Regions from separate parts of the Mesorhizobium sp. L-2-11 genome, predicted to be linked through region 2. Evidence: predicted binding sites of a transcription regulator. Region 2 holds the regulator's gene; each other region holds the start of a gene.

Region 1 (7,816 bases), 2.9 Mb from region 2:
CTCGTCGAGCCGGTCCCTGGTGATGACGAAGCCGCCGACATGCTGCGACAGATGACGGGGAAAGCCCATGATCTCGTTGGCGCATTCGATCACCTGCCTTGTCGACGGATCGGTTTGATCGAGGCCGCCGGCCCTGGTCTCCTTTTCGCCGAGCTCCGAGGTCGACCAACCCCAGATCGAGCTGGACAGCGCGCTCCTGACATCGTCCGACAGGCCCATCGCCTTGGCCACTTCGCGCATCGCCGAGCGGCCCCGGTAGCTGACGACGGCCGCGGCAAGCGCGGTGCGCTTGGCGCTGTATTTCGAGTAGATATACTGGATGACCTCCTCGCGCTTTTCATGCTCGAAGTCGACATCGATGTCGGGCGGCTCGTTTCTTTCCTCGGAAATGAAACGCTCGAAAAGCGAATCGATCCGCTCAGGCCCCACTTCGGTGATGCCAATGCAATAGCAGACCACCGAGTTGGCCGCGGAGCCACGCCCCTGGCAGAGTATGCCCTGGCTGCGGGCGAATTTGACGATGTCGTAGACAGTCAGGAAATAGCGCGCGTAGTTCAGGCGCTCGATCAAAGCGAGTTCCTCGCGGATGCGCCTGGTCACATCGGCGGGAACACCCGAGGGGTAGCGTATCGCGGCTCCCTCCCGAGCCAGCCTTTCCAGTTCGGCCTGGGGCCCGAGGCCGGATTCCGTCGGTTCGTCGGGATAATTGTATTGCAGGTCACTGAGAGAGAAGCTCAATTCGCCGGCAAAGCGCAGCGTTTGCGCCAGTGCCTGCGGATGCCGCCGGAACAGCCGCGCCATCTCCATTGGCGGCTTCAAATGGCGCTCGGCATTGGCCGCCAGTTCCAGCCCGGCTTCGGCAACAGGCACGTTGAGGCGGATCGCCGTCAGCACGTCCTGCAACCGGCGCCGTTCGGACGTATGGTAAAGAACGTCGTTGGTCGCCATCAGCGGAATGCCTGATGCCTCGGCCATGGCAGCCGCCTGCTCGATACGGTAGCGGTCGTTGCCGTGATAATCCGGCGAAACGGCAAGCCGCAGGGTCTTGCCGAAGCGATCTTTCAGGCGGCTGATCAGCCTGAGATCCTCGGCCGGCGTCGACAGATCCGGCAGGATCGCCAGCGACATGAGATCGCCCCATTCGAAGAGGTCGTCGCGATAGAGCAGCGGTGCGCCCTTTTCGCTGTCGTCGCGCATATTGGCTTGCGTCAGCATGCGGCACAGATGGCCCCAGCCCTTGCGGTCCTGCGGATAGGCGAGAACGTCTGAAGTGCCATCGCAAAAAGCCAGGCGGCAGCCGGGATGATAGGAAAGACCTTCCACCCTGGCCTGTTGCCAGGCGCGCACGACGCCGGCCACCGTGTTGCGGTCGGCAAGCCCGATCGACGAGAAGCCGAGGAACTTTGCCGCGACCACCAGTTCTTCCGGTTTTGAGGCGCCGCGCAGGAACGAGAAATTCGACTGGATGCCGAATTCGGCATAGGCAACGGTCGCCAGCGCGTTCATGCGAAGACCCCGTGCATGAACCAGCGCGGCGCGACTTGAGAGGCGCCGTAGAGACCTTGGCGATAAAGCCAGTAACGGCGGCCGTCGCTATCCTCGATGCGGAAATAATCGCGGGTCGCTTCCTGCCCCACTGCCTCCCGCCACCATTCCGGGGCGATGCGTTCCGGCCCTTCGGCGCGCGCCACCCGGTACAGCGCGCGCCGCCAGCGGAAGTTCAACGGCGGTCCTTCAGGCATTTCGGTGGCCGGCACCTCGATCGGCTCAGGCGAACGGAACAGCCGGATCGGCCGTTCCGGCCGCAAGACAGGCCTAGTATCTTGTATCTTGTCCGGCTTCTTCGGCGGAGAGAGCCTTTGCGGCGCCTCCGCATAGGGATGCGTGGCGACGGCGCGCTCGGGCAGATGACTCTCGACGGCAACCGGTTTCAATACCGCGCTGTCGCCGAGCCGGGCGCGGATGCGGTCGGCGAAAAGGGCGATGTCGGCGCCGTCGTCGCGCGTCTCGCCGGTCAGATCCGCCTGCTGCATGTCGAAGGCGGCGGCCGACAGGACCGAGAGGCGCACGAGATCGAAGCCATAGCCGGCATCGATGTCCTGTTCGAGCGCGGCAAGCCTTTCGTGGAACAATTTCTGGATCAGCAGCGGCTCGCGCAACGGCTGCGAGGTGCCGACGGCGATCCGGCTGACGGCGCCGTCGACGCGGAAGAGCAGCAGCGCCAGCCTTCTTGCGCCTTCGCCGCGGCGCTCGAGGTCCGCCTTCAATGTCGTCGCCAGCATTTTCACCAGCCGCTCGATTTCGTCGGTCAGCATGATGGGTTCGGCGAGATGGCGTTCGACCGAAAGCGGCGCCACCGGCAGGCGCGGCGACACCGCCTCGTCGAGGCGGCCGAGCGCCTGGTCGAGACGCAAAAGCAGCGATCTGCCGAAGCGGCGGGCGAGCGGCGCGCGCGGTGCTGCCATGACGGCGCCTGCCGTGCGCAGGCCGACGCTTTCCAAGCTGGCGCGGATGTCAGGCTCGATGCGCAGCGCCGCCAGCGGCAAGGGTGCGAGAAGCGCCTCCTCCTCGCCACCGGGGACGATGCGGTCACCAGAAAACCGCGCTGCCGCCCAGGCCGCACCTGGTGTGGCGGCAAGGCCAGCGCGGACATCGAAACCCTGATGGAAAAAGCGCGACAGGATGTCGTCCAGCATCGCCCGTTCGCCACCGAAAAGATGGGTGCAGCCGGTGACGTCGAGGAACAGGCCATCGGCTGCGTCGATCGCCACCAGCGGGGTGTAGCGGTCGCACCAGTCGGCGAGGCTTTCGAGCAGGCGGCGGTCGGCCTCGGGATCGGCTTCCACCACGTCGATCGACGGATGCATGGCGCGCGCGTCGGCTATGCCCATGCCGCGCTTCAGGTGAAGCGCCTCAGCCCGCTCGTCGAGGGCGGCGATGCGCTGCGCGTTCGCCTGGCGATGGCTGATCACCAGCGGCAGGTGATCCGACGGCCGCGAACGCCAGGACCGCCCCAGACGCTGGCGCAGGATCCTTTCCGCGGCGAGATGCGGAAACCACAGGGACAGGATTCGCTGCCGGTTCCTGCCGTCCTTCCCTGGTCCTTCTTTGCTCGAAACTGCGTTCATCGGGGTTCCACTCCAGTATGAATTGTCCCGGCAAGGCGGTGCGGCTCTTGCCGATGCTGACGGTGAAGGCGGGGCGGCCGATCGAGCCGGTGAGCGGCCCGGCGATCGTCTGGCGCGGTGCCGACGGCGCCGCCGACAGGACGAGGCGGACGGGTGCCGCCGTCGGCTCGGGTTCGCCGGCCTGGCGCAGCAGGAACACCGGCCGGCCGGCGCTCTGTGCCCGGGCGTGCAGCCGCCGCGTCGCGGTGAGGTCCAGCCGCTGCGGACTGCCGCGGATTTCGAGGAAGACGGCGGCGAGCGCCGTCATCCGGGCGGCCTCCTCGGCGGTCCACAGCGCGTCGAGGAGCCTTGGCGCCTCGGAAAACAGCAATTGCTCCGGCTCGATGCCGAAAAGGCGATGAAGCCCTGTGGCATAGGGGAAGCCGGCCTCGCGGAAGATTTCCGTGGTGCCGATCCACAGGACCGGCAGTCGCGGCCCTTGTTTGAGGATCAGGCTGACGAGCGACAGGGCGAAGCCGGCGACGGCCCCGGCATCGCGGGTCGCGGCGCCATGGATCTCGCTCAGCGCCGCCTTCGGCAGGCCGCCGCCGAGCGCGGTATCGAGAGCTTCGGCGCCGGTGCGCACAAACGCATCGGGCGGCGCCACGGCGAGGCCGCGGCGGACGATTGTCAGATCCCCGGGCGTGATATTTCTGGGAGTGACATCAGCTGTTGGATTCCGGGGCGCATCAACGGGAGCGCCGGCCGGCGCCTGCAGGCACTCGGGCAGCGTTCCCTCGATCTTCGCGATCTGGCGGCGCAGGGCAAAAACAGTCTCCCGCGCCACGGCGCTTGTCGCCATGACGGTCAGCTTCCACTCACAATTGTTCCTGTTATGTTCTAATAGATTCCAGAGGGCGGCCGAAGAGTCAAGCGGAGTCATGCGCGCAGTCATGAGGAATTTATTCCTGCCGCACATGGACGGCAACCCGGCCAATTGCCGAGTCCGGCGCGAAAGCCTATATGCCGGGATCAGAAGGACAACGCATGGCCCGCATCTACAAGACCCGCACCTGGCACGGCGAGCTTTCGCCGTCGATGGAGGAAATGGAGTTCCTGGCCCTGGAGGCTTACGCCCATCTGCCGGAGGAGTTTCGCAAGCTGACCGGCGAGATCGTCATCCAGATCGCCGAATTCCCGACCGACGAGATCATGGACGATTTGTCGCTGGAAACGCCTTTCGACCTGCTCGGCCTGTTCGAGGGGCGCGGCATCGCCGAGCGCTGGAATCCGCAGACCGGCGAGGGGCCGAACCGCGTCACGCTCTACCGCCGCGCCATCCTCGACTACTGGGCCGAGAACGAGGAGACGCTGGGCGACATCGTCACCCATGTGCTGATCCACGAGATCGGCCACCATTTCGGCCTGTCTGACGATGATATGGAGCGGATCGAAGAGGCGGCCGAATAGGGGGCTCCCCGCTTCGTCATCCCAGGGCGGAGCAGGAGCGAAGCGACGCGCGGAGACCCTGGGATCCATGCCGGGACGGTGGTGCAGTGCTCCGGCGGTGCAGAACCGAACGCTCACCATTCGATTGCGCGGTAATGGGCAAGCGGGGCCATAAAATCCTGATCCGCCGTGCCCTTCGGCAGAGGTAACGGCATGGATCCTAGGGTCTGCACTCCGCTTCGCGTCGCTCCGCCCTAGGATGACGAAAGACGGGCGCTTCAGCAAACCTCCTTACCAATCGCTGAGCTTGGTGTTGGGCCCGTATTCCTGGCCCTCGACATCCTTCACCACGGCCTGGCCGCAGCGCATGGTCTTGGTCTGCTTGTCGTAGGCATAGGTCGGCGAGCCGAACAAGTGCCAGCCCTTGTTCAGCGCCGCCGTCACCTTGTGGCAGAAGCTGGAATCGTCCGGGCCGGACAGAAAGCGGTAGAGTTTCATTTTTCATTCCTGTGATGAGTCGCCAATCATGCCCCGCTGGCGGCCGCCTTCGCCAGCAGTTTTTCGGCCTGCGCCAGATGCAGCCGTTCGAGCATCTTTCCATTCAGCGCAATGACTTGCCTGCCGGCATTTTCGGCAAGCGCGAAGGCATCCTTGACCGCACGCGCCTCGGCCACGGCTTCGGCAGATGGCGCGAAGGCGCGGTTTGCGGCATCGATCTGGGCCGGGTGGATCAGCGACTTGCCGTCGAACCCCATGGCGGCCGCTTGCGTGCACTCGCGCGCAAAAGCGTCCAGATCGCGAAAATCGTTGAAGACACCGTCGAGCAGATCGAGGCCGCCGGCGCGCGCGGCGAGCACCATCTGCATCAGCCATGGTGTGAGATAGCGCCGGTCGGGCGTGGCGAGAATGCCGGTGTCCTTGACCAAGTCGTTCGTTCCGGCAACGAAACAGACCAGCCGCGAGGCCGGATCGCGGCCAAGCTCGGCAATCGGGCCGATGTTGAGCAGCGCCTTAGGCGTCTCGATCATCGCCCATAGCTTCACCGCGTCGGGTGAAAAATTGTCGTCGAGGACGTCGCCGGCTTCCAGGACGTCGCGCGGCGTGTCGACCTTGGGCAGCAGGATGGCGTCGGGCTCGCAGCCTGCCGCAGCCAGCAGATCGTCGGCGCCCCATTCGCTGGAGAGCGGGTTGATGCGCACCACCATTTCGCAGCGCAGGTTTCGGCGCTGAGCGAAGATGCCGGCCAGCTTTTGCCGCGCGGAAACCTTGTCGGCCGGGGCGACAGCATCTTCAAGATCGATGATGACGGCATCGCAGGCCAGCGATGGGATCTTGGCCAGCGCCTTGTCGTTCGAGGCCGGGACGTAAAGCACCGAGCGGCGCGGGCGGTAGGTTTCGGTCATCTCAGATCTATGCCGCCTGGAGGCGATCGAAGCAAGCAGTCTGGCTCCTGCACCGGGCAATCGCTTCCGGTTTGAATTTTCCCCTATCTTTCCGGGCGTTGGTGCTGCCCCTCACCTGCCTGCCGGCTTCCTCTCCCCGTATAGTGACGGGGAGAGGGGCGCTGGCATCGGCGGTTTCGCCAATCACCAGCGTTACAGGAAGGGCGCCAGCGTTGCGGCCGGCCCTTTCTCCCCGTCACTATACGGGGAGAAATGCCCGGCAGGGCAATGAGGGGCGGCGCCGAGATCGACAAGTGGCCTCGGCATCGTTCTGGCCCTGCTGAAAGCGCATGATGGCACGATTCGCCTGGTTGACTCCGAGCGCGGCGCGCGCTTCGAGATCATCCTGCCGGCTGCATGAAATGGAGCATGATCGTTTCAGAAAACCGGCTTCGGGCTCTAGAACTGGAGAAGCGAAAAAGTGCGCTACGACGTCGTCATCATCGGCGGAGCCATCGTCGGTTCCTCGATCGCCTATTATCTGCGCGAGGAAGGGTTTTCAGGTTCGATCGCGCTGGTCGAGCGTGACCCGCAGTTCGCCCATGCGGCGACGACGCTGTCCTGCGCTTCGATCCGCCAGCAGTTTTCGATTCCGGAAAACATCCGGCTGTCGCAGTTCACGCTGAAGCTGTTCCGGCGGCTGACGGAAGAGTTCGGGCCGGATGCCGATATCGGCTTTCGCGAAGGCGGCTATCTCATCCTTGCCGGCGAGAACGGGTTGCCGATCCTCAAGGCCAACCACGAGACGCAGTTGGCCGAGGGCGCCGACATCGTGCTTGAGGATGCGGAGGCGCTCGTCCGCCGGTTTCCGTGGCTGTCGGCGGAGGGCATCACCGCCGGCGCCTATGGCCGCACGGGCGAGGGCTGGTTCGACGCGCATGCCATGCTGATGCTGTTCCGCAAGGCGCTGCGCGACAAAAACATCGATTTCATCACCGCCGATGTGACCGCCATCGAACGGCAGGGCGACCGCGTCACTGGTGTCAGCCTCGACAATGGCGAGCGGCTCGAGGCCGGCATCGTCGTCAACGCCGCCGGGCCGAATGCTGGCAAGGTTTCGGCAATGGCCGGACTGGTGCTGCCGGTAGAGCCGCGCAAGCGCAATGTCTTCATTTTCGAGGCGCGCGAGAAATATGACGACATGCCGCTGCTGGTCGATCCCTCAGGCATCTATGTCAGGCCGGAAGGCTCGGTCTACATCACCGGCGGGGCAGAGCCGGAAGAGGGCGACGGCCCCGCCGACGCGAGCGATTTCGAGCCCGACTGGCCGCTGTTCGAAGAGGTGATCTGGCCAGTGCTGGCGACCCGTATCCCGGCCTTTGAGGCGATCAAGCCGACGCGCGCCTGGGCCGGTCATTACGATTACAACACGCTCGATCAGAACGCGGTGATCGGCCCGCATCCGCAAGTGGAAAATTTCCTCTTCGCCAACGGTTTTTCCGGCCACGGCCTGCAGCAGGCGCCGGCCGTCGGCAAGGCGCTGGCCGAGCTGATCGTGCATGGCGGTTTTCGCACGGTCGATTGCGCGGCGTTCGGGTACAGCCGTGTCGCCGAGGGGCGGGCTTTCAGGGAATTGAATGTGATCTAACGCTGGCAGGACAGCATTGCTGTCCCGCCGACATCAACGGTTCCGCACCGCACGGCGAACCGTCAGCGCTCGCGGCTGAACCAGAACGCGTCTGCCATGCGCGTCATGCCGATCCGTTCGTAGAAGCCGACGGCGTCGGGCACGGAAATCAGTGACATGGCGACGGATGGGCCGAGCTGCCGCCGCGCTTCGTCGAGCAGGCCCTTGCCGATGCCGAGCCCTTGCGCCGA
Region 2 (7,816 bases):
TCGGTCGAACGCTCGCGATCGGTGTCCTCGATGCGCAGCAGCATCTTGCCACCGGTGTGTTTCGCATACAGCCAGTTGAACAGCGCCGTGCGCGCCCCGCCAATATGCAGGAAACCGGTGGGCGAAGGGGCAAAACGGGTGACGACCTTGTCGGACATGGAACTCTCGGGGCAAGCGCAGAAAACGGATAGGGTTGCGCGGACTTTCGCGCGTCGCGCGTTCATGTAGCATAGGAGGTCAAGGGCGCAAGGGGCGAACCCTATGGCTGGACCAGGCCGCGGCGTGGACGAGAGCGAGGGCGCGATCGCAAGCGTCAGCGAACGATCGCTGTTTGCCGGCGTTCCCGACGCTGAGCCGCTACCCGTTTCGCCGCCTGCATCGACGCCAGGCATTCAGCCTCTTTCGCCGCATCGCTCCGCGCCGGTAGCGGCTCCAGCACCCTGGCCTGTCATTCGTTTTCGCCGACAGCTCAGCCATTTTTCACCGTCCGGTATCCGCAACAGCGTGGCCTCGGCAGCCGGCCTGGAACTCGACCGCGGCGTCGCCTTCCTGCTGGTGCCGGTTTTTCTGGCAAGCGGGGTGATCGTCTATTTTTCGCTTGCCGTCGAACCGGACTTTGCCCAGCCGATTGCCGTCGTGGTCCTCACGGCATTGTGTGCGGCCGTCACGCGCTCACGCTGCAAAACGCATCTTGCTTCATGGCAGCGTTGCTGTGCGCGCTCGGTGTGCTCGCCGCCAAGGTTGAAACCTGGCGCGCCGGAACGAGGATGCTCGGTTCGGAAATCCAGACCCAGCTGACCGGCCGTGTCGTCAGGCTCGACCAGATGGCGAACGGCCGGATCAGGCTGACCATCGACGTGATATCGACCGCCCGGCCGACACTGCGTTATGCGCCCGAACGTGTCAGGGTATCGGCACGCAAGATTCCCGCTGAGATGACCGCAGGCTCGGTGGCAACCGGCTATGTGAGGCTTCTGCCTCCGACTGGCCCGGTCAGACCGGACAGCTTTGACTTCTCCTTTGACAGCTATTTCGCCGGTATCGGTGCCAGTGGCTTTTTCCTCGGCAGTCCAAAGATCGTCGTCTCGGAAGATGCACCGTTAACCACACGCCTTTCTTCGTCGATCGAGAAGGCGCGGGAAACCATCGCCGACCATATCAGGGACAGCATCGGTGGTGCCGAGGGGGAGATTGCCGCTGCGTTGATCGTCGGCGTGCGTGCCGGCATCCCCGAAGAGATAAACGAATCGATGCGGCGCACCGGCATCTACCACATCATCTCCATTTCCGGCCTGCACATGGCGCTTGTCGCCGGCACTGTCATGGGATTGCTGCGCGGCGCCTTTGCGCTGTTTCCCGACTTTTCGTCGCGCCGGCCGGTCAAAAAATATGCGGCTGCTGCCGCACTCGTCTCCATCGCTGCCTATCTGATTTTCTCCGGTATCGTGGTCGCGGCTGAACGCAGCTTCATCATGCTGGCGGTAATGCTTGTCGCCGTGCTGTTCGACCGGGCGGCACTCACGATGCGGAACCTGGCGATTTCGGCCATCGCCGTCATCGTCGTGTCGCCGCATGAGGTGGTCGGCGCAAGCTTCCAGATGTCCTTCGCCGCGACTGCGGCTCTCGTGGGCGCCTACGCCGGTTGGTCCGACTATCGTGCCGACAAGGCCACGACGCCGCGACAGCGACGGTCACCGGTCGCTTTCGTCACGCGCAAACTCGTCGCTGGGGCAGGCACCATCGCAATGACCTCCATCATTGCCGGCAGCGCCACTGCGCTCTTCGCCATATGGCACTTCCAGCGCGTCTCGCCGCTCAGCCTGTTCGCCAATCTGGCCGTCATGCCGATCGTCACCATCGTCATGTTCCTGGCCGTCCTCAGCGCCTTGGCGATGCCTTTCGGCCTCGACGGCCCTTTCCTCTACATGATGGGCAAGGGCCTGACGGCCATGATCGCAATTTCGGGATGGATCTCGGAGCGTTCGCCAATCGATGCAGTCGGACTGATTTCGTTGCAATCGGTTCTGCTGGTGACGGTCGCCCTGGTCATCGCCACGATGGCGACGACATGGCTGCGGCTTGCGGCACTTCCCTTTGCGCTCGCCGGCCTGCTGACGATTTCCGGGACGCGCACCCCCGACGTGCTGATCTCGGAGGATGCGCATCTGGTGGCGCTGCCGATCGGCGGCGGCGAACTTGCCGTCAACCGGGTGCGTTCGAACGAATTCACCACCGACAACTGGAAACATGCGCTGGTTTCAACAACGATCGTCGAGCCGGAGACATTCGAAAAAGGAGATGTGCGGTTCGACATCGCCGACCCGGCCGACCTGCCGCCGGGAGCGCCTTTCAGCTGCACTGCCGGCCTGTGCCTGGCCCGGCATCCGTCCGGCGCGCTCATCGCGCTCGCCGACAACCGCAAAACCGCGCGGCCGGCCTGTGCCTTTGCTGATTTGATCGTCATCGACGATGCCACAGCCTATTACAAACCCTGCCGCAATCCGCTGGTTCTCGTCGTCACCAAACGGCAGCTCGCTCGCATGGGCAGTGCCGCCGTCTTCTTCGATCCGCTATCGGCGACGACGCGCGCAGAAATCCGTTTTGCCGTCAGACAGCCATACAGGCCCTGGCATGAGCAGCGGCGATTTTCGCGCGAGGCGAGGGGCCTGCCGCCATACCAGAGGGCCGAGAAACCCAAAAAACCTGCCGCTCAGTAACGCCGGATCAGTCCGACGAGCTTGCCCTGCACCTTGACGCGGTCCGGCCCGAAGATGCGCGTCTCGTAGGCCGGATTGGCGGCTTCCAGTGCGATCGAGGCACCTTTGCGGCGGAATCGCTTCAGCGTCGCTTCTTCCTCGTCGACCAGAGCGACAATGATCTCACCAGGCTGGGCCGTGTCGGCGTTGCGGATGATGACCGTGTCGCCGTCGAAGATGCCGGCCTCGATCATCGAATCACCCTTGACCTCCAGCGCGTAGTGCGTGCCGCCGGTGATCATGTCCGGTGGCACCGAGATCGAATGGGTCTGGTGCTGGATGGCGTCGATCGGCACACCGGCAGCAATGCGGCCCATCACCGGTATGGAGACGGTGGCAACGACGTCGTCGTCATTGCCGGCCGCACGCATGCGCGACGGCGCCGGCTTGATCTGGCGTCCGAGGCCGCCCTGCCCAAGGCTGCCCTGAATGACGCTCGGCGAGAATTTGCGCGCCGCATTGAGGCCCGGCGCGATCGAATCGGGCAGGCGCAGCACCTCCAGCGCGCGGGCGCGGTTGGGCAGGCGGCGAATGAAACCGCGCTCCTCCAGCGCCGTGATCAGCCGATGGATACCCGATTTGGAGGCGAGGTCGAGCGCTTCCTTCATCTCGTCGAACGAGGGCGGAATGCCGCTTTCCTTCAGCCGCTCGTGGATGAACATCAGCAGTTCATGTTGTTTGCGTGTCAGCATCGCGACCCCCAATAGAATCAGAAAAACAAACCCAGAACAAACACTATCTGTTCCAGTTGTGTTCCGCAACCATTTAAAGTTTAATGAATGCGTTGACGTTTTGTTCAGCGTAGCATCAGCACGCTGCAGGCGGCGCCCGCTTCGGCTGCGGGAGCGAATGGCTCGCGCACGATCAGTCCGTTGGCGTCGGCCAGCATTCTGAGCATCGAGGAATCCTGGATACTGAACGGCATTGCCTCAAGCGTGCCAGCTTCTTCCTTAACCACCGCGCGTACATAGTCCTGCCTGAGATCGTTGGCCGGCATGGCGGCGCCGAGCCGCGCCTGACGCATGTCCTGGCGGAAGGCGCGGCCGCCGAGCCGCGCCAGCAGAGGCTTCAGAAAGAGCTGCGTGCAGACCAGGCTGGCCACCGGATTGCCGGGCAGGCCGATGCAGCGGATGTCGCCCAGCCGCCCGAACATCAGTGGCTTGCCGGGCCGCATGGCGATTTTCCAGAAATCGAGCGCCATGCCTTCGCCGGTCAGCACGTCATGGACGAGGTCGTGGTCGCCGACCGAGGCGCCGCCCAGCGTGACGACGACGTCGGCGCCTGCGTCGACCGCTTTTTTCACCAGCGCGGCGATCGCCTCCTTGCGGTCGGGGGCGATGCCGAGATCGAGTGCGCAGGCGCCGACCGAGCGGACAGCGGCGGCGACGCCATAGGCATTGGAGGAGATGATCTGGTCGGCGCCAAGCTCGCTGCCCGGCGGCAGCAATTCGTCGCCGGTGGCGATGATGGCGACCAGTGGCCGTTTCGCCACGCTGACCTGCCGGTGGTTGGCCGATGCCGCCAGCGACAATGCCGCCGGATCAAGCTGGCGGCCTTTCTCCAGCAGCACGTCGCCCTGCGAGAAATCGAGCCCGATGCGGCGGATGTTGCGGCCTTCAACCGTCGGCGCGGTCACTTCGACCATGCCGCCGCCGAGGTCGCGGACATTCTCCTGGATGACGATGGTGTCGGCGCCCGCGGGAAGCGGCGCGCCGGTGAAGATGCGCACGGCCTGCGCCGGGCTGACTGTTCCGGCAAAGCCGCGTCCGGCCGGCGCCATGCCGATCACCGAGAGTCTCGCCGGCACGGACGCGACATCCTCGGCCCGCACGGCATAGCCGTCCATTGCCGACGCGTTGAATGGCGGCTGGGTGCGGAGCGCCACGAGCGGCCCCGCCAGCACGCGGTCGGCGGCGTCCATCAGGGCGACGCTTTCAGCCTGCAAGGGCGCAGCATCCTGAAGCAGGTGCTCAAGCGCCTCGGCGACCGCAAGCAGCGCCATTATTGGCCTGCCCCCTGGGCATCCGCCTTGTAGTCGCCGGATTTGCCGCCGGTCTTTTCCACCAGCCTGATGCCGGAGATCGCCATGCCGCGATCGACCGCCTTGGCCATGTCATAGATGGTCAGGCAGGCGACCGAGACGGCAGTCAGCGCTTCCATCTCGACCCCGGTCTTGCCGGTGACGCGGGCCAGCGCCGTGACCTTCAGGCCGGGCAGGTTGGCGTCCGGTTCAATGTCTACCGATATCTTGGTCAACAGCAGCGGATGGCAGAGCGGGATCAGCTCATGCGTCCTCTTGGCCGCCATGATGCCGGCGATGCGCGCCGTGCCCAGCACGTCGCCTTTCCTGGCATCGCCGTCGAGAATCATTTTCAGCGTTTCAGGCCGCATCGAGACAAGACCTTCGGCGATTGCCGTGCGGGTCGTCTCCGCCTTGTCGCCGACATCGACCATATTGGCTTCGCCTTCCGCGCCAAGATGGGTGAGGGCGGCCGACATCGTCAGGTCACCTTGGCGCGACGTGCGACCATTTGGACGCACAAACTACGCTCTAACGCTTTGTATCTAGGCATCATGCTCTCCGAAAATCGATTCCGATTTTCGGGCGGATGCATTGGCGGGCGCCTTGCCCGTCAAAAGCAGGTGCGTCGCAGTGGCCACGTCCTGTTGCCGCATAAGGCTCTCGCCGACGAGGAACGTGCCAATGTCGCTCCGTTCCAGCCTGCGGCAGTCCTGGTGCGAGAAAATACCGCTCTCGCTGACCAGCAGCCGGTCGGCAGGCACCATCGCCGCGAGCCGCTCCGATGTCTCGATGCTGGTTTCGAACGTCCGGAGATTGCGGTTGTTGATGCCGATCAGCCGCGACGACAGTTTCAGCGCGCGTTCAGTCTCGGCCTCGTCATGCACCTCGACCAGCGCGTCCATGCCAAGCTCGAAAGCCGTCGTTTCGAGTTCCCTGGCCACGGTGTCATCGACGCTCGCCATGATGATCAGGATGGCGTCCGCGCCCCACGCACGGGCCTCGAACACCTGATAGGGCTCGAACAGAAAATCCTTGCGCAAAGCCGGCAATGTCACGGCGCTGCGCGCATCGGTGAGGAATTCAGGCGCCCCCTGGAAGGACGGCGCATCGGTCAGCACCGAGAGGCAGGCAGCCCCACCTTTGGCATAGGCCCAGGCCAGCGCCGGCGGATCGAAATCGGCGCGGATCAGGCCCTTGGACGGGCTCGCCTTCTTGATTTCGGCGATCAGCGCGAAACTGCCGGATCTGCGTTTGGCTTCAAGGGCCGAGAGAAAACCGCGTGGTGCGTCGGCAGCCTTTGCCCGTGCCTTGATTTCGGCAAGCGGCACGCGCGCCTTCGCCGCGGCGATCTCGTCGCGCTTGTAGGCTTCGATCTTGCGCAGGATATCAGACACGGGGCTATCCGTTCGAAATCTCGACCAGCCGGTCAAGCACTTTCAGCGCCCGGCCGCTGTCGATGGCTTGCGCCGCCGTCGCCATGCCATCGGCAAGCGTCGTCGCCTTGCCCGCCACCACCAGTCCGGCGCCGGCGTTCATCAGCACCGTATCGCGAAAGGCGCCGGCAGCGCCGCCCAGCATGTCGCGCAGCGCCTGGGCGTTGTAGGCGGCATCGCCACCGCGCAATTCGTCCTTGGTATGCCGCTTCAGCCCGACCGCTTCCGGGGTCAGCGTAAAGCTGCGGATCTCGCCGCCGACCAGTTCGGCCACTTGGGTTTCGCCGGTGGTGGTGATCTCGTCATAGCCGTCGCCATGGGCGACCCAGGCGTGGTCGGCGCCCAGTGCCTTCAGCGTCTCGGCCACCGGCATGATCCATTCCGGCAGGAAGACGCCAACCATCTGCCTGACGACACCTGCCGGATTGGAGAGCGGGCCAAGCAGGTTGAAGATGGTGCGGGTGCCGAGCTCGACCCGGATCGGGCCGACATGCTTCATCGCCGGATGATGTGCCGGCGCGAACATGAGGCCGACGCCTGCGTCGTGGATGCAGCGGCCGATCGTTTCCGGCGGGATGTCGAGTTTGACGCCGAGCGCGGTCAGCACGTCGGCGGCGCCGGTCTGCGAGGATAGTCCGCGATTGCCGTGCTTGGCCACCGGCACGCCGCAGGCGGCGATGACGAAGGCGGATGCGGTCGAGATGTTGACGCTGTGCGAATTGTCGCCGCCGGTGCCGACGATGTCGATGGCGCCAGCCGGCGCGTCGACGCGCAGCATCTTGGCGCGCATGGTGGCGACGGCGCCGGAAATCTCGCTCACCGTCTCGCCGCGCACGCGCAGCGCCATCAGGAAGCCGCCGATCTGGCCGGGCGTGGCGTCGCCCGACATGATGATGTCGAAGGCATCGCGCGCTTCCTCGAAGGAAAGCGAGCTGCCGGCGGCGACCTTGGCGATGTGGGTCTTGAGCGCGCTCATCTGGTCAGGGCTTGGGCAACGGCGGTCTGGTCGATGCGAACGTCATATTGCGTCTGCAGCTGCGCCACCAGCTGGTCAAGCAGGTCGTCGGACATGCCGGCGGTGAACGATTTCTGCGCGTCGTCCGGCACCGAGCTGGCGTCGGCTCCGGCAGGCTCGAACACTTCGGCGATCCTGAACAGGATCTGTCCGTCGCCGGTGGGCGAGGCGATCAATCCGGTCCCGCCTTCGCCTTCGCCGAACATCGCAGCCGCCCCTTCCTTGCCGAAATCGGCGTCGTCGGCCCCGCGCTTGACGCCGCGCTTGGTCTGCTTCTCAAGCTTGAGCTCGCTGGCGATCACGTCGAGCGTGGTGCCGGCCTCGAGACGCTTTTCGAGCTCCTGCGCTTTTGCGGTGAGCCGCTTGGTCGTTTCCGCCGCCATCCAGTCGGCCACCACCTTCTGGCGGACTTCATCCAGCGTGCGGTCGCGGGCCGGCGTGATCGAATCCACCTCGTAGAACACGAAGCCGTTGTTGGCGGTGGTGAGGTCGGGATTCTCGGTTCCGGGTTCGGCATCGAACACCGCCTTGATGAGCTCCGGCGATTCCGGCAGATCCTTGACGATGCTGCCGTCCGACCGCAGGCCGG
Region 3 (7,816 bases), 440 kb from region 2:
CACGCCACCCGAACGCTCGCTGGTCAGGCCCAGCGGTCTCCCCCGCAACCAAAGCCGCTGGGCCGGCGCTCCGCTAGTCTAGACTAGAGGTTCCGTTTGAACCGATCTCCATCCATGGGGCTGGGCAGCTACATCATAGGCGAACGAATCCTATAAGCGGCAGATGATCGGAGGCGACCCGCGAAAGCGGCGTGTCATGGGCTTCGACGGTTGAGATCATTCCGTGTCGATTTGCCATGATCCGGTCGAGTGACAGCAGCGGCAGACGCGATGGAAAGGTGGGGACCGCCGGCGGCGCGGGACCGAAAGTCGTGTGCAGCGTATTCAGTGCGGAACGGTTTCCGAGTCGCCATTCGTTCAAATCGCCGAGCAGCAGTGTTGGTTTTTCGTCCGGTCGGTTCATGATTTCGAGCACGACACGGGCCTGTTCGGAGCGCGATCGGCGCAGCAAGCCGAGATGGGCTGCGATAACGCGCAGAGTTCGTTTCTCGTCGAGATCGATTTCGGCAACCAGGGCTCCGCGCGGCTCCAGCCCCGGGAGCTTTATCTGATGGACATTGCGAACGATGCCCCGTTTGAAAAGCAGAACGTTGCCGTGCCAGCCGTGCCCTTTGCCGTTTCCGGACACCGGCACCGGCACCAGGCCCGTTTCCAATTCGAGACGCATGAGATCCAGAAGGCCGGCACGATCTCCAAAGCGATTGTCCGCTTCCTGCAACGCAATGACATCCGGGGCGATTTCCCGGATGACGCGGCCGATTCGTTCGGGATCGAACTTTCTGTCGACGCCCACGCATTTGTGAACGTTGTAAGATGCGACCAGAGTCCCCGCGGGGCGTGTTCCTTCGGACGGCGCAGCCTTCGCCTTCTGCTTTTTTCTGTCGCGAATGGATTTGAGCACATTTGCAGGAAAGCTATGTCCAGTTCTTTGCATCAGTCTGCTGCTCGTCCTCACTACCTTCAAGACTTAGCTTTGTCTCACTCAAATAGGATCTGCAATCACTGCTTCCCTGCCCTGACGAAAACCGACGCTTAAAAGGAGCGATGGCTGCGTCACCCGAATTCCCCCGGCAGGCCGAGAAAGCCTCTAAAGGTAAGGCGATCCCAGCCACAACACTCGGTCGACCAGTCGGACGATAAATGGCCGGGCTCTCAAGGTTTCGATCGTTACAGCCGCGGCGGAGGCGATTGCCGATCCGATCCGCGCTTCAATCTCCGCGGCAAAGCCTGCATCAAGAACCTCTATATCAATCTCAAAATTCAACCGCAGGGACCGGGCATCAAGATTGGAGGATCCTATATAAGCCCAAAGTCCATCGACCGACAGCAGCTTCGAATGATCGAACGAGCCCTGCGTGCGCCATACGCGGCAATAGTGCTTCAGGACCTGATCGAATTGCGCCGTCATCGCCCGGTCGACAAGGAAGAGATTGTTCACCGCCGGTACCACGATGTCGATCTCGACGCCTCGCCTGGCCGCGGTCGTCAGCGCGCTGATCAGTTCCCGATCCGGCAGGAAATAGGGCGACATGACGCGGATCGATTTGCGGGCGACGGAAAATGCCCCGATCAGCAAGTTGTGGTTCGTTTCGATGCTGGCATCCGGCCCGGATGCAACCGCCCGCGCCAACATCGGTTGACCGGGAGCCGCGGCAGGCGTGGCCACTTGCCAGGCGTCGCCTTTCAGAAGCTCGCCGCTCACGAAGCGCCAATCTTCGGCGGCAACCGAAAAAAGGTCGGCTACGACCGGCCCGGTGACCTGAAAGTGCGTGTCCCTCGCGCTGGAGGGGCCGGCGAATTCGGCTGAGAATCCCTTTCGGATGTTCATCCCTCCGGTGAACGCAATCGTGCCATCGACGACCAGGATCTTCCGGTGCGTTCTGAGGTTGGCGTAGGGAAGACGCAGGCCCATGACAATGTTGCCGTTGAAGAGGTCTGCTGTGATTCCTGCCTCTCGCAGACGCCCAAGAATGCTGGGGACGGAGTAACGCGCCCCGACGGCATCGATCAGCACGCGAACGCTGACACCCCGCTGGACGGCCCCGGCGAGAGAGTCCACGAAAAGCCGCCCGACATCGTCATTGTCGAAGATGTAGGTCTCGAGAAGGATACTGCGTTGAGCGCCGTCAATCGCTCGGCACATTGCGGCATAGGCCTCGGCACCTGTCTCCAGTATCGCAATCGCGTTTCCCGAGGTCAGGGCACGCCGGGCCACCCTGTCGCCCAATGTCTTCAGGCCGCTGAAGCGTTGGCCGTACCGTTCGGCGATCAATTCCTCGGCGACAATGTTGCGCTCATGTTTTGCGGAAGCCGCCTCGCTGGAAAGGGGCCGCATGGCGCTGATCGTTGCACGACGGATGCGGTTTATGCCGGCAACGGCGTAGATGATGGTGCCAAGGAATGGCGACAGGAACATCACGCCGACCCAACCTGTGGCGGCGCGGACGTCTTCCTTCGTCATTATGGCGTGGACGATGCCGATGGCTGCTATCACCACCGAAATGATCGCGAGGATCTGGGGCCAATGCGTCATCAAGGTCTGCAACATCGCAGGACTATCCAGCGAGCGGTTGCAGAACGCAATGCAGCTCATTCCCGGCGTGAGACCACGGAAACAAACTGGACAGAGCCGCTGCCTGGTTCGATGGAACGGCCCTGGTCGCTGGAGACCAGGAGCCACGAGCGGGCACTACAGGCCTAACTTTCCCCGGAGTGCATCAATGCGTTTAGAGGCTTCCGCCTTGCTGAGGCCGTCAGCATAGGCGTCAGGGTCGTCGGCCTGTTCGGCCAAAGTTTTCAAATAGGAGGCTTGTGCGGGGGTCATGGGGTCATCTCCGCTGATCCAATCTTCCGGGTCCTTTTCGACATTTGCCGGTGCCTCGGTTTTTGGGTTGTGCCGGTCGCCCATGATCAATCTCCCTTGCTGATCACCACAATGAGAATGATCATGATTTGTTCCGCCGGGATTGGTATGCGTGTCGCGTTCGCCCGCGCAGGCCGGTTACGCGCAAGCGGAGCGAATCTCTTCTTGGCATCTCATAGCGTGGATACCTATGGTCTTGCACGATCCTCAAATCGGTGAGGACGCCCCGTGAGCAGCCATCAGCGCCATTGGAGCCGGACCTGGCTCATAAACGACCCCCTGCTCGGGAGTCGGCTTCTTCGAATTATTTGGCCTTCAGCCATGTGTTCGACAGTCCGCTCCTGTAGCGGCTGTCGGCTCGCTTCGAGACAATTCCATTGAGCCCGATCTTCTCGACGGTGCGGAAGAGCGCCAGCGCACTGCCCTCGAAATGCTCACTGTATCGGATCTTGCCGAGGCCAGGCTCGACCAGTTGCCATAGCGCCTGCTTGCGCTGCAGCAGCGGCAAGGAGCCTAGAGCGCGGCCGTCGAGATGGAGGATATCGAAAGCGACGAACACCAGCCGGCTCGGCTCGTTCCAGATCGCGGCTTCCAGCGCAGGGCAATCGGCAGCGCCCTGCTCGCCGGGAACAATGACCTCGCCGTCGAGAATGGCAGTCCGGCATGGCACATCGACGGCTAGTGCGATGGGCCAGTATTTCGTGGTCCAGTCACGGCCGTTCTTGCTGTAAAGACGCACGCCGCCATTATCGACGATGATCTGGGTTCGATAGCCGTCGAGATTGGCCTCGTGGACCCAGCCCTCATCTTCAGGCGGCCGCTCGACCCGAGTTGGGATCTGCGGCGGAAGAAACTCCAGCCGGCCGCCATTGACCCGGCCGCCATTGACCTTGGCACGCTTACTCAATGACGCCACCTTTGACCGCGCAGCGGCGGCTGTCGACACAGGCAGCACGACATCCCCCAACGTGATGCCTGCCACCTGTGCCGAGCCCCCGCCAAGCCGCCAAGCCCCCGCCAAGCCATGCAAGCATCTACGCACGAGGCCGATCTGTCGTTAGCTTTGCATCCTAATACTTATCCTGGCGTACATATCTTGCTCGGCGCGGCGCTCTTGCATCGTTTCCGACCGGCTTATTGCTGTCCGCCGCCAGCCTACGCAGCCCTTGGCTAGCGAGATATCCGGCTAGAGCGGTTGGTCATTTCACGAAAACCGTTGCGGACCAGTTCCTCAGCTCAGGGGATTTGGTTCTTTGACTGTCGGTCGCTGCCAACCGGCCTGCAGCCGCCGATCCAACGTCACAGACCACCACACCTTCGTCATCCCAGGGTCTGCGGCGCGTCGCTTCGCTCCTTGCTTGCCCTAGGATGACGAAGCGAGGGAATGCATTCGCTGGGAACGGCGAGACAGTGGCCAGGCGGACCTGTTGCGGTCCCGGCTTGCGCATTTCGCTGATTGTGAGCAGCCATTTCACGCGATGGTGAGCGCTCATTTCATTTGATCGTGAGCATGTGTTTCACGCGATCATGGCTCGTTTGAAGACGGGAGCTAACGGGCAACACAACATCTACTGATCCGCGCTCGCAGCGCATCCGGGAAAGTCGCTAGGGGCGGCCATGTAACGAGGTCGGGCTCTCAGCCCACGGTCTAAGGACGGCCTGCCCGCACGTTCGTGCTCCCGGTGCCCCACGTCCCGGAAGGGCTCACCATAAGGCCGTTCCAGGGAAGAACGGCGGGACCTCCAGGCACCGCAGATCACATACCGGATAATGGACAGGTCGAGAGGATGAACCGCACGATCAAGGACACCACGGTCAAACGCTTCTGCTATGAGGGCCACGATCAGTTCAGGTAACACCTCGCCGATTTCGTTGCCGCTTACAACTTCGCTCGCAGGCTCAAGACCCTCAAGCGCGATCCAACGGAGTCGCGAGCAGGTGCCGCCCTGCGTCAAACTGGCACTCGATCGGGCTTGAGCAGCTCGTATCGATCAAGCGATCAAAACCCGCATATCTGGCGAAATCCTGGATGATTTCGGCACATTCTTTCGAACGCACGATGCGATGAAGGGCTGATCGGAACTTTGCTTCCGCATTCTTGGCAGCCGAGGTTGGTTGGAACATGTCGCCCCGAGTCGAACGCATTCACAGCGATGAGCGGATCCCGGCCGAGGTCGACGTCGTCATCGTCGGCGGCGGCATCCTCGGCTCTACGGCCGCCTATTTCCTGGCGAAGCGTGGCCTCTCTGTGGCTCTGCTCGAGAAGGGCCACGTCGCCTGTGAACAATCGAGCCGAAACTGGGGTTGGTGCCGCCAGCAGAACCGCGATCGGCGCGAACTGCCGCTCTCGGTGATCTCCATGCGACTGTGGGACGAGCTGACGCGCGATATCAATCGGGACCTTGGATTTCGACGCTGCGGTCTCGTCTATGCGACGCATGACGAGGCTGTGCTCGCCGGCTGGGAAAGGTGGCGCGAGGTCGCCAGGGAGTACGAGGTCGACACCCGCGTGCTGAGCCGGGCGGAGGTGGCCGAGCGCATCCCCGAAGCGCGCGACAAGTGGGTCGGCGGGACCTATTCGGACCGGGACGGTAAGGCCGAACCTGCGCTCGCCGCGCCGGCTATCGCCGATGGGGCCAGAGCTCTGGGCGCCACGATCCACCAGGAATGCGCCGCGCGAGCGCTCGATTTGGCCAATGGCAAGATTGCGGGCGTGCACACGGAGAAGGGCTACATCAGAACCAGCGCGGTGCTGTGCGCCGCTGGCGCCTGGTCCTCGCGCTTCCTTAGGCCGCTCGGGATCAGTTTCCCCCAAGCGAGCATCCGGCAGACCGCGCTGCGTTCCACCCCGACAATCAACATAGGCGAGGCGCTCTCCACGCCCTACTGCACGATCACGCGCCGACTGGACGGCAGCTATACGCTTGCGATCAGCGGCAAGGCGAACCTCGAAATCACGCCGCAGGCCATCCGGTACAGCCGGGAATTCATGCCGCAGTTCTTGCGTCGCTTGAAGAACGTCAGGCTCGGCATCGGCCAATCGTTCCTTTCGGGGCCGGATTCAATGCCGGCGCTGCTGACCAGCAACGATCGGATCTTCGAACAGAATCGCGTGCTGGATCCTCCACCCTTGAAATGGCTGGTAAGCCAAGTGGTGGAGAGTGTCCGGAAGACCTTCCCCCAACTTGGCGATATAGAGATCGATAGCGCCTGGGGCGGCTTCGTCGATTGCACGCCGGACGCAGTGCCTGTGGTGTCGCAGGTGGACGGGGTGAAAGGCCTCGTCCTCGCGGCGGGCTGCTCGGGCCACGGCTTCGGTTTGGGCCCGGGGCTTGGCTATCTGGCCGCAGAGCTGGTCGTAAACGACACGCCTTGCGTCGATCCTAAACCGTTCCGCCTGTCGCGTCTGGTCGACGGCTCGAAGCTGGACATCGCCGCTATCTGAAGATCAGCCGGAAGTCAGGCCTGACGCGCACCAAGCGAAGTCAAGGTATTACCAGACGGGTGAGCGGAATCCCCCGCGTTCCCTCGCAGTCAAGTCTCCGGGTGCATGGGCGCAACGTGGTAGGAGTTGTACAGAATCCGCTCAGTCGAACTTTCCGGTCGGCAGCATCCCCCAGCCTGGGAGGAAAGGTTGGCGCTACGGTCGGGCGCTGTGCCTTGAGTTGTGTGCGTCAAGTTCTGCAAAAATGGCGTGGCATTCAGCGGTGACGTTGGCGTGTCCGCCGCGCAGCCCCCGTGTTTAGCGGAGCGGCGGACATGGCGGCCGCGTCAGGCGGCCAGTGCCCTCAGGTTCTCCTTCTTGTGCTCGCGCAGATGATCCATGTTGAGGTAGCGGGTCGCCTCGAGCCAGTTCTCGTGGATCTCCACCGCCAATGCCCGAACCAGCCGCAAACAGCTCTGCGGGTTGGGGAAGATGCGAACGACCAGGGTGCGCCGCTTGATCTCCTGGTTCAGCCGCTCCAGCATGTTCGTCGACTTCATGTGCTTGTGATGCGGCAGCGGCAGCCGATAGAAGCTCAGCGTCTCCTCGATGTTGTTCTCCACCCAATCCACCAGCTTCGGGTATTTGGCCTGCCATTTGGCGATCCACTGCGCCAGGTCGCGCTTGACCTCGGCGAGGTCGCGCCGGTCATAGAACCATCTGAGCTCCATCAGGCAGTCGTCATCGACCTTGCGCGGCACATAATCGAGCGCGTTTCTGAGGAAGTGCACGTAACAGCGCTGCCAGACTGCCTCGGGCAGGACTTCGCGGATCGCTGCCCTGAGCCCCGGATGGTCGTCGGAGACGACAAACTCGACGCCGGCGAGCCCGCGCTGCTTGAGCCCTGCCACGAACGCGCGCCAGCTCGAATGGCTTTCACGGTTGGCCAGCTCGACACCGAGCACCTGGCGCCGGCCTTCCCAGTCGACGCCGATCGCCACCAAGACGGCCTGGCTGGCGATCACGCCGGCCTCGCGCGCCCGCTCGTAGCGCGCGTCCAGAATGAGGTACGGGTAAGGTTCGGCAAGCCGCTGCTCAAAGAACGCCTTCAGCGCCTCATCCAGCCGCGCCGTCGCCTGGCTTACCGTCGAGGCCGAGAAGGAATGGCCGCACAGATCCTCGGTGATCGCCTTCACCTTGCGCGTCGACACGCCTTGCACGTACATCTCGACCAGCGCCGATACCAGTGCCTTCTCCGAGCGCTGGTAACGCTCAAACAACTCCGTCGAGAACCGGCCGGCCCGATCTTGCGGAACCCGAAGTTCCAGCACGCCAACCCGCGTCACAAGCTTGCGTTCGTAATAGCCGGACCGGTAACCAACCCGCTCCGTCGTCCGCTCGCCTTTCTCGGCCCCGATCGCCTCCGTCATCTCGGCTTCCAAAGCCTCCTGCACCACAGTCTGCAAAACTCTGCGGAAGCCGTCCTCATCCGACAACAGCAACGCTTTCAACTCGCCTCTGCTCAGTCT
Region 4 (7,816 bases), 1.8 Mb from region 2:
GGGCGCATTGCGCAACCCGTCGGCCGCGGATGGCCAGTTCGGCCGCCTGATCTTCGGCTTCGCCGTGACTGAAGCGCTGGGCATTTTCTCCCTGCTCATCGCGCTTTTGGCCCTGTTCGGCTGAGCCCTTGTTCGGCTAACATTGGCAATTGCAAGGGCCGGCCGCAAATCGGCGGCAGGCCTGACATCAGGGGATAGTCCATGTTCGTGACATCTGCCTTTGCGCAAGAGTCCGCGCCCGCCGTCGAAGGCGGCCATACCGGCACGGAAGGCGATACGCATTCCGGCACCGGTGTGCCTGCCGAGGCGCACGGCGTGTTCCCGCCATTCGATCCGGCGACATTCCCGTCGCAGCTTGTGTGGCTGGCGATCACCTTTGGGCTGTTCTACCTGTTCCTGAAGAAGGTGGTGATGCCGCGTGTCGGCGGCATCATCGATGTCCGCAACGATCGCATCACCCAGGATCTCGACCATGCCGCCAGGCTGAAGGGCGAGGCCGATGCCGCCGTTGCCGCCTATGAGCAGGAACTGGCGGAGGCCAAGACCAAGGCCAATGCGATCGGCCAGCAAGCCAACGATGCCGCCAAGGCGGAAGCCGAAGCCGCCCGCAAGAAGGTCGAGGCAGCGCTTGACCAGAAGCTTGGCGAAGCCGAGGCTCGCATTTCGACCATCAAGGCCAATGCCATGAAGGAAGTCGGCACGATCGCCGAGGACACGGCTTCGGCAATCGTCGAGGCGCTTGTCGGCGGCAAGGCCAGCAAGGCCGAGATCGCGGCAGCCGTCAAATCCGTGGCCCGGTGAGGAGCGCATCATGGACGCCACATCACTCGCGACGCTTTGGGCCACCGTTGCCCTCGTCATTTTTCTGGGCATTGCCGTCTACGTCAAGGTGCCTAAGCTGATCGCCAAGGCGCTCGACGCCCGCGCCGACAAGATCAGCAACGAGCTTGAAGAAGCGCGCCGGCTGCGCGAGGAGGCCCAGCAACTGCTCGGCCAATACCAGCGCAAGCGCAAGGAAGCCGAGCAGGAGGCCGCCGACATCGTCGCCGCCGCCAAGCGCGAGGCCGACATGCTGGCTGCCGAGGCGCACAAGAAGACCGAGGACTATGTCGCCCGGCGCACCGCACTTGCAGAACAGAAGATCGGTCAGGCCGAGCGCGAGGCGATCGGCGAAGTGCGCGCCAGTGCCGTCGATATCGCCGTCGAAGCCGCCCGCACGCTGCTCGCCGCCAAGATTGACGCCAAGGCGGGCGCCGACCTGTTCCAGGCCTCGCTTCAGGACGTCAAGTCCAGGCTGAATTAAGGGATTTCATCGAGAAATTTCATCGAAGGCCGCCCGGGAAACCTGGCGGCTTTTTTTGCGCATTGGCGAAAGCGGCTGAGCGCGTAATTTCCCCCCTTGAGGGGGAGATGTCGCCGAAGGCGACAGAGGGGGTCGGTACGTCCCGGCGCGACGCCATGTGGAGGCGAAAGAGGAGGTTGGCGCTTCACGCGCGGCTACCCCCTCTGGCCTGCCGGCCATCTCCCCCTCAAGGGGGGAGATTACGCACTTGACCGCCTTCGCCAATCGCGCAGGCCCATCGCCTCAATCCAGGCCCGTAAAACTCTCTTCGTCCGGCAGTTCGGTGCCGTCGAGCCGGAACGGTGCGAAGGACGCGCGGTGCAGCCGCGCCACCGGTCCATGCAGCTCGATCGCCGTGCGGTGGCGCACCGTGGCGTAGCCCATATGGAGCTCGAAACCGTAATCCGCGTGATGGCTGCCGCAGCCGCACATCATGCGGTCGCGCATCACCTTGGCGACGATCGAGGCGGCGGCGATCGACTGGGAGCGCTGGTCGCCCTTGATCAGCGCTTTCCCTTCGCATGGCAGTCCGGGCGGCACGTCGCGGCCGTCGGCCAGGGCCAGCTTTGGCTGCACCGAGAGCCCGACCAAGGCGCGGCGCATCGCCTCGAGGCTGGCCTTGAGAATATTGCTGCCATCGATACCTTCCGCGCCGACCGAGGCCATCGACACGCCAAGAGCGGAGCCGAGGATTTTCAGGAACAGCGCCTCGCGCTGCAGGTGGCTGAGCCGCTTGGAATCGTCGAGACCGTCGGGAATGTTGGCGGGATCGAGCACTACCGCTGCCGCGACGACCGGCCCGGCGAGTGGGCCGCGCCCGGCCTCGTCCATTCCCGCCACCGGCCACAGGCCTTCGGCCATCGCCTTGGTCTCGAAGGAGAAATCGGGTCTCTCAACGATTTCGAAGAGAAGCGGAGAATCAGAACGCGCGCGAGCCATGTTGCGGCGAGGTTCGCATCGGCTCCGATTCTCCGCAAGCCCCTCCGGGTCGGGTGAGGCACCGGACCCGGAGGGCACCGTCTGCAAGCCCGGGGACAGGACAGGCCGGACGGGATTTTTTCGTCTGCCGCCGGCAGCGGCGGCAGACGATGTCTTCAAAGCAGCATCAGTTGCTCGGTTGCCTTGGCTGCGGCGACGAACTGGTCGGTCCTGAGCGACCGCCGCTCGGCGTTGAGGCCAAGCCGCTTGGCGGCGATCTCGAAGCGTCTGCCGATCTGCCAGGCATAGGGGCCGGAGCCTTTCATGCGCTTGCCCCATTCCGAATCGTAATCCTTGCCGTCGCGCATCGAGCGGATCAGCGACATGACGTGACGGTAGCGGTCCGGATAATGACGCAGCAGCCAATCCTTGACGATCGGCGCGACCTCCAGCGGCAGGCGCAGCAGGACGTAGCCGGCCTCGCGCGCTCCTGCCGCACGTGCCGAATCGAGGATGCGTTCCATCTCCTGATCGGTCAGGCCGGGGATGATAGGAGCGACCATGACCGAGGCCGGAATGCCGGCATCCGAAAGCTGCCTGATCGCCTCCAGCCGCTTGGTCGGTGTCGACGCGCGCGGCTCCATCGTTCTGGCCAGCATACGGTCGAGCGTCGTCACCGACAGCGCCACCTTGGCCAGCCCGCGTTCGGCCATGCGCGACAGAATGTCGATGTCGCGCGTCACCAGCGCGGATTTGGTGACGATGCCGACTGGGTGGCCGCGCGCCTCCAGCACTTCGAGGATCTCGCGCATGATCCGGTACTGCTTCTCGATCGGCTGGTAGGGATCGGTGTTGGTGCCGATGGCAATGGTGCGCGGCTGGTAGCCGTCCTTCGACAATTCCTTGTCGAGCAGCCGCGCCGCATCCGGCTTGGCGAACAGCTTCGATTCGAAATCCAGTCCCGGCGACAGGCCCATGAAGCTGTGCGTCGGCCGCGCGAAGCAATAGACGCAGCCATGTTCGCAGCCGCGATACGGGTTAATCGAGCGGTCGAAGGAAATGTCGGGCGATTCGTTGCGGGTGATGATGGTGCGCGGCTTCTCGACCTGCACCTCGGTCTTGAACGGTGGCAGCTCCTCGAGCGAATTCCAGCCATCGTCGAACACATGCCGGCTGACCGGTTCGAACCGGCCGGACGGGTTGATGCCGGCGGACCGGCCGCGATTACGCTCCGGGCGGATACGGACGCCACTCTGCTCGATCATTGCATTGGCCATCTCGGCTCTTCCAGCCCCAAAGGCAGCAATGTCGGCACGTACGATCTGTTCCATTTTCGCCCTCTCCCAGGGACTGTCGGCCGGCTGTCGAATCGCTCTGTTCATGAAAATAATCCTATTCAGCCTTGGAGAACAAAGCAAGAACATTTTTTAGGGGCGACGCAAAAACTGGCGCTGCGCCCGGCTTTCCGCTATTCGGCTAACGATGCTCAGCGTTCTCATCCAGACCATGAATGACGAGGAAAGATTGGCCCGCACGCTCGCCTCGCTGATCGGCGGCGCGGTCGAGGGCGTGGTGCGCGATGTCATCGTCTGCGACACCGGCTCGACCGACCAGACGCACCGTGTTGCCGAACATGCCGGCTGCCTTTATGTGGCGAGCGGCGGCATTGCTGCCGGCATCAGGCAGGCCAAGGGCGACTGGCTGCTGCTGCTGGAGCCGGGCGCGCGGTTGGGCGAGGGCTGGATCGACGAGGTCGTCGCCCACACCGCCAGGCAAACCATGCCGGCGCGGTTCTCGCGGGCACGCGGCAGTCGCGTGCCGTTCCTGTCGCGCGTGTTCTCGAGAAACCGGGCACTGGCCGAAGGGCTGGTGATCAGCAAGCGTCAGGCCGCTTCCTTATCGAAAAACGCCCGCAGCGCCGAAGCCATCGCCCGCGGCCTTGCGACCAGGAGGCTCGACGCCGAGATCTGGGTGGCGCCGGTCAAGTGACGGTCGTCATTCTTCCCATAGCGGGCGAGGGAGACGTCGAATCCTTCGTTAGGATGAGGCGGCGCGCAAGCCGTGGGCGGAAAGCGACATGCTGGAAATCCGCATTGGCGCGATACTCCTAGGCAGAAGCATATGCTTGTCGTCCTGCGGGAAACTCGCGATACTCGGCGACAGCTCGGGGAGATCGCAGATGAATCTATCCATATTCGTTCGTATCGCCTTGCTGGCAGCCGCTTGCTCAGTGCCGGCGATCGCGGAGGCGCAGGAATCGTCGCTTTGGTCGGTTTATGAGAACACGCTCAAATCGGCCAAGTACATCGATCTGACCCATGCCTTCGAGCCGGTGCAGCCGGTATGGCCGGGCTTCGCCAACGCCCGGTTCAAACCGGCTATCGCCGGTCGGGACATCGAGGGCTACGTCAAGGCCAGCGAAGAGTTCACCTACGACAAGCATGGGTTCGTTGCGAGCGCCTACGAGCTGACGACGGACCAATATGGCACGCAGCTCGATCCACCCTCCCATTGGAACCCGCTTGGCGCGACGATCAGCGACCTGCCGGCCACCTATGCCGTGCGGCCGCTCGTCGTCATCGACATCAGCGGCAAAGTGCAGACTGACGAAGGCTATCACCTCCAGGTCGCCGACATTGAGGAGTGGGAAAAGCAGCACGGCCGCATACCGGAAGGTTCAGTCGTCTTCGTGCGTTCGGATTGGTACAGGAAATGGTCTGATGCCGCCCGCTTCAACCAAAAACCGTTTCCAGGCGTCAGTTTGGCCGCGCTGAAGTTCCTGCATCTGGAACGGAAGATTCTGTTTCATGGCCATGAGCCGCTCGATACCGACACCACGCCCAACCTCGAAGGCGAACATTGGCTGCTTCACAACGATTTCACGCAGGCAGAAGGCGTTGCAAATCTCGACAAGGTGCCAGAGGCCGGGGCGCTGGTTACAATCGGCTTTGCCAAGCCGCTCGGCGGGTCAGGCGGATATGCGCGTTACGTCGCGATTGCACCCGCCGACTGGACGGAGGGCGTTTCGGTCACCGAAGCGCCTGGTGCGCCGCTTTCCCGGCAAACCGCGCCGCTCAAGCGTGACGAGAACGGCGTCTTCCGTCCGACGCCCTGATCACTGGCGATTCGGGAGGCCGGCGCGTCCCACCCCACGCGAGTTGTTGCGCAAGGTCCAGACTTCGGTCCCTCCGCCGCTCGCGAAAACGTGACTGTCCCGACGATAGCCACCACGATTGCTAGCGCTATCGTGGCAGGAGCGCGCCAGTCCTGCCACGGGAGGCAGTCATGCTTCGCCTATCTGCTGCCGTTCTGCTGACCATGGCCTTCTGGCCGTTCGCCGCTTCGGCCCAGGAAGAGAAGCCGCCGTCGAGATGCGTTGCGATCGCTGACGCGCTGCCGTCGGCCACCTATGCCAGCTTCACAGCGCCACAGGGGCAGACGTCTCGGCTGGCCCAGGCTTTCGTCGACGGTGACGTTACGATCACCTATGCCGGCCATTCGACCTACGTCATCGAGACACCCGCCGGCGTCAGGATCGCCACCGACTTTTCCGGCGTCTATGGCGCTGACCCGCTGCCCCGCGTTGTGACCATGAACAAGGCCCACCGCACGCACTATTCGGACCATGTCGATCCCGGCATCGAATATGTGTTGCGCGGTTGGAATCCGGACGGCGGTCCGGCGCGCCACGCCCTTGTCGTCGACGATGTCTATATCCGCAACGTGCCGACGGATATCCGCAATGGCGGCGATCTCGGCAAGGACGGCAATTCCATCTTCATCTTCGAAGTGGCGGGACTCTGCATCGGCCATCTCGGCCATCTGCACCACCGGCTGGAGGATGCGCATTACGGCGCCATCGGTCGGCTCGATATCCTTATGGTGCCTATCGACGGCGGCATGACGCTGTCGCTCGACCGGATGACCGAAATCACCGCGCGGCTCTATTCCTCGATGATCTTGCCGATGCATCGCCATTCGACCCCGATCAGTGAGTTCACAGGTAGGATGGGCGACGATTTCGCGGTGGAATTCCTCTCCGGCCGATCTCTGACGGTCTCACTGAAGACGCTGCCCGACCGGCCGACGATCATCATCCTCGAAGGTGTTTGATCGCTTCGTCGCTGCCTTCTCCACCGTGCGCAACCTCTTCGTTCCACCTCGCTCGAAACACTCACTGTCGCGAAATCAGCGAGCCTTAATGTTCCGTCAAGCTTGCCGGAAAGTTTGCGACAACTCCCATTCATTGTGCATCGCACAAAATCTAACCGGGGCTTACCATTCCTTTGATGCGGGCGGATGGGTTTGGGTATCGCCTGAGCGGTGAGCGGCCGACGCTTCGTCGACGCGCCCCTTATAGCTGAGGATTCTGATGACCCCTGACCAATCCGGTGCTGCAAGCCTCGAGTCGATCGCTCGAAACGGCAGCCTGCTGCGCCGCATTGCCGTGCGGATACCGACCTATCTGTCGGACCTTCGCGAGAATCCGGCATGGCTGCCGATGTTCATGCTGGCGCGCACCATGCCGGCGCGGCGGTTGCATTGGCGTGGCGCAAAACCGGTTCGACCCGCACAAAAAGCCGGGGAAACAATGTTCGCCGGCGTCGATCGTGACGCGGTGGTCGACGCGCTCCGCTCGGACGGCCTCTTTTCCGGCCTTGCCCTGCCGCAGTCGATCCACGAGGAAATCGCCAGCTTCGCGAAGCGCACGTCTTGCTTCGGCAATTTCGATCGTCGCCTGGAGTTCCTGCCGGTCAAGCATGCGGAGGCCGAAAAACACTTCGGCCGTCCCCTGCTCAGCGGCCACTTTTTCGAGCGGATCCTCGACTGCAACGCTGCGCTTACCGTGCAGCGCGATCCGCTGCTTCTCGACATCGCCGCCCATTATCTCGGCAGCCAGGCAAAGCTGATCACCACGCGGGTCTGGTGGAGCTTTCCGACGAGCTCCGTGTCCGACGCCGAGAAGAACCTGGCGTCGCTTGGCAAGTACCACTTCGATCTCGACGATTGGCGGATGCTGAAATTCTTCTTCTATCTCAATCCGGTAGATGCCGAGACCGGTCCGCATGTCTATGTCCGCGGCAGCCACAACCGCCGCACCCTCAAGCACCAGTTGACGCTCCTCGTCGGCCATCCCGCGGAAGAGGTTTTGAATGTCTACGGCGCGCAGAGTCCGATTACGCTGACCGGCGAGGCGGGTTTGGGCTTCGTCGAGGATCCCTTCGGTTTCCACATGGGCACCGTGCCGACACACAAGCCGCGGCTGATGATGGAAGTCGGCTTCGGCGTATCGCCGCCCTCGCGCCGGCGGTTCCACGGCGAGCCGGTTATTCGCTGATTGTGGCGCTGATTCTGATCTCGGAACAGCTTTTTGAGAACCTGGTCTAACTTGTCTTGGTGCCGCCGCGCCGCAGATGCTCGTCCAGGCGCGGCATGATCTCGACGAAGTTGCAGGGCATATGCCGGTAGTCGAGCTGCGGCTTCAAAATGCCGTCCCAGGCATCCCTGCAGGCGCCGGGCGAACCTGGCAGCACGAAGACGAAGGTCGCGTTGACG

What was found. The regulator LexA, encoded in region 2, represses DNA repair genes until DNA is damaged. The targets are predictions, from matches to a motif close to TGTTCNNNNTGTGTTCNG.
Region 1: the regulator LexA is predicted to act here: its motif matches at 3,993-4,010, upstream of JG739_RS35205 (ImuA family protein).
Region 3: the regulator LexA is predicted to act here: its motif matches at 2,943-2,960, upstream of JG739_RS19910 (DUF3072 domain-containing protein).
Region 4: the regulator LexA is predicted to act here: its motif matches at 3,666-3,683, upstream of JG739_RS26175 (PA0069 family radical SAM protein).

Annotation. Positions count from the first base shown of each region.
Region 1 is NZ_AP023257.1:780,614-788,429, forward strand. It holds gene JG739_RS03680 (error-prone DNA polymerase) at 1-1,506, opposite strand, end outside; gene JG739_RS03685 (DUF6504 family protein) at 1,503-2,972, opposite strand; gene JG739_RS35205 (ImuA family protein) at 2,914-3,969, opposite strand; gene JG739_RS03690 (metallopeptidase family protein) at 4,155-4,577, shown strand; gene JG739_RS03695 (DUF1737 domain-containing protein) at 4,848-5,054, opposite strand; gene JG739_RS03700 (HpcH/HpaI aldolase/citrate lyase family protein) at 5,081-5,959, opposite strand; gene JG739_RS03705 (NAD(P)/FAD-dependent oxidoreductase) at 6,420-7,586, shown strand; gene JG739_RS03710 (GNAT family N-acetyltransferase) at 7,649-7,816, opposite strand, start outside.
Region 2 is NZ_AP023257.1:3,710,006-3,717,821, forward strand. It holds gene gltX (glutamate--tRNA ligase) at 1-158, opposite strand, end outside; partial or broken gene JG739_RS17720 (ComEC/Rec2 family competence protein) at 262-2,717, shown strand; gene lexA (transcriptional repressor LexA) at 2,711-3,448, opposite strand; gene JG739_RS17730 (molybdopterin molybdotransferase MoeA) at 3,553-4,758, opposite strand; gene moaC (cyclic pyranopterin monophosphate synthase MoaC) at 4,758-5,255, opposite strand; gene trpC (indole-3-glycerol phosphate synthase TrpC) at 5,322-6,173, opposite strand; gene trpD (anthranilate phosphoribosyltransferase) at 6,178-7,188, opposite strand; gene JG739_RS17750 (SurA N-terminal domain-containing protein) at 7,185-7,816, opposite strand, start outside.
Region 3 is NZ_AP023257.1:4,147,182-4,154,997, forward strand. It holds gene JG739_RS19900 (endonuclease/exonuclease/phosphatase family protein) at 134-934, opposite strand; gene JG739_RS19905 (phospholipase D-like domain-containing protein) at 1,088-2,548, opposite strand; gene JG739_RS19910 (DUF3072 domain-containing protein) at 2,690-2,908, opposite strand; gene JG739_RS19915 (ATP-dependent DNA ligase) at 3,168-3,779, opposite strand; gene JG739_RS19920 (NAD(P)/FAD-dependent oxidoreductase) at 4,986-6,308, shown strand; gene JG739_RS19925 (IS256 family transposase) at 6,635-7,816, opposite strand, start outside.
Region 4 is NZ_AP023257.1:5,471,619-5,479,434, reverse strand. It holds gene JG739_RS26195 (F0F1 ATP synthase subunit C) at 1-124, shown strand, start outside; gene JG739_RS26190 (F0F1 ATP synthase subunit B) at 202-801, shown strand; gene JG739_RS26185 (F0F1 ATP synthase subunit B) at 812-1,303, shown strand; gene JG739_RS26180 (ribonuclease HII) at 1,586-2,281, opposite strand; gene JG739_RS26175 (PA0069 family radical SAM protein) at 2,437-3,591, opposite strand; gene JG739_RS26170 (glycosyltransferase) at 3,743-4,249, shown strand; gene JG739_RS26165 (cyclase family protein) at 4,440-5,375, shown strand; gene JG739_RS26160 (MBL fold metallo-hydrolase) at 5,546-6,373, shown strand; gene JG739_RS26155 (hypothetical protein) at 6,633-7,598, shown strand; gene moaB (molybdenum cofactor biosynthesis protein B) at 7,645-7,816, opposite strand, start outside.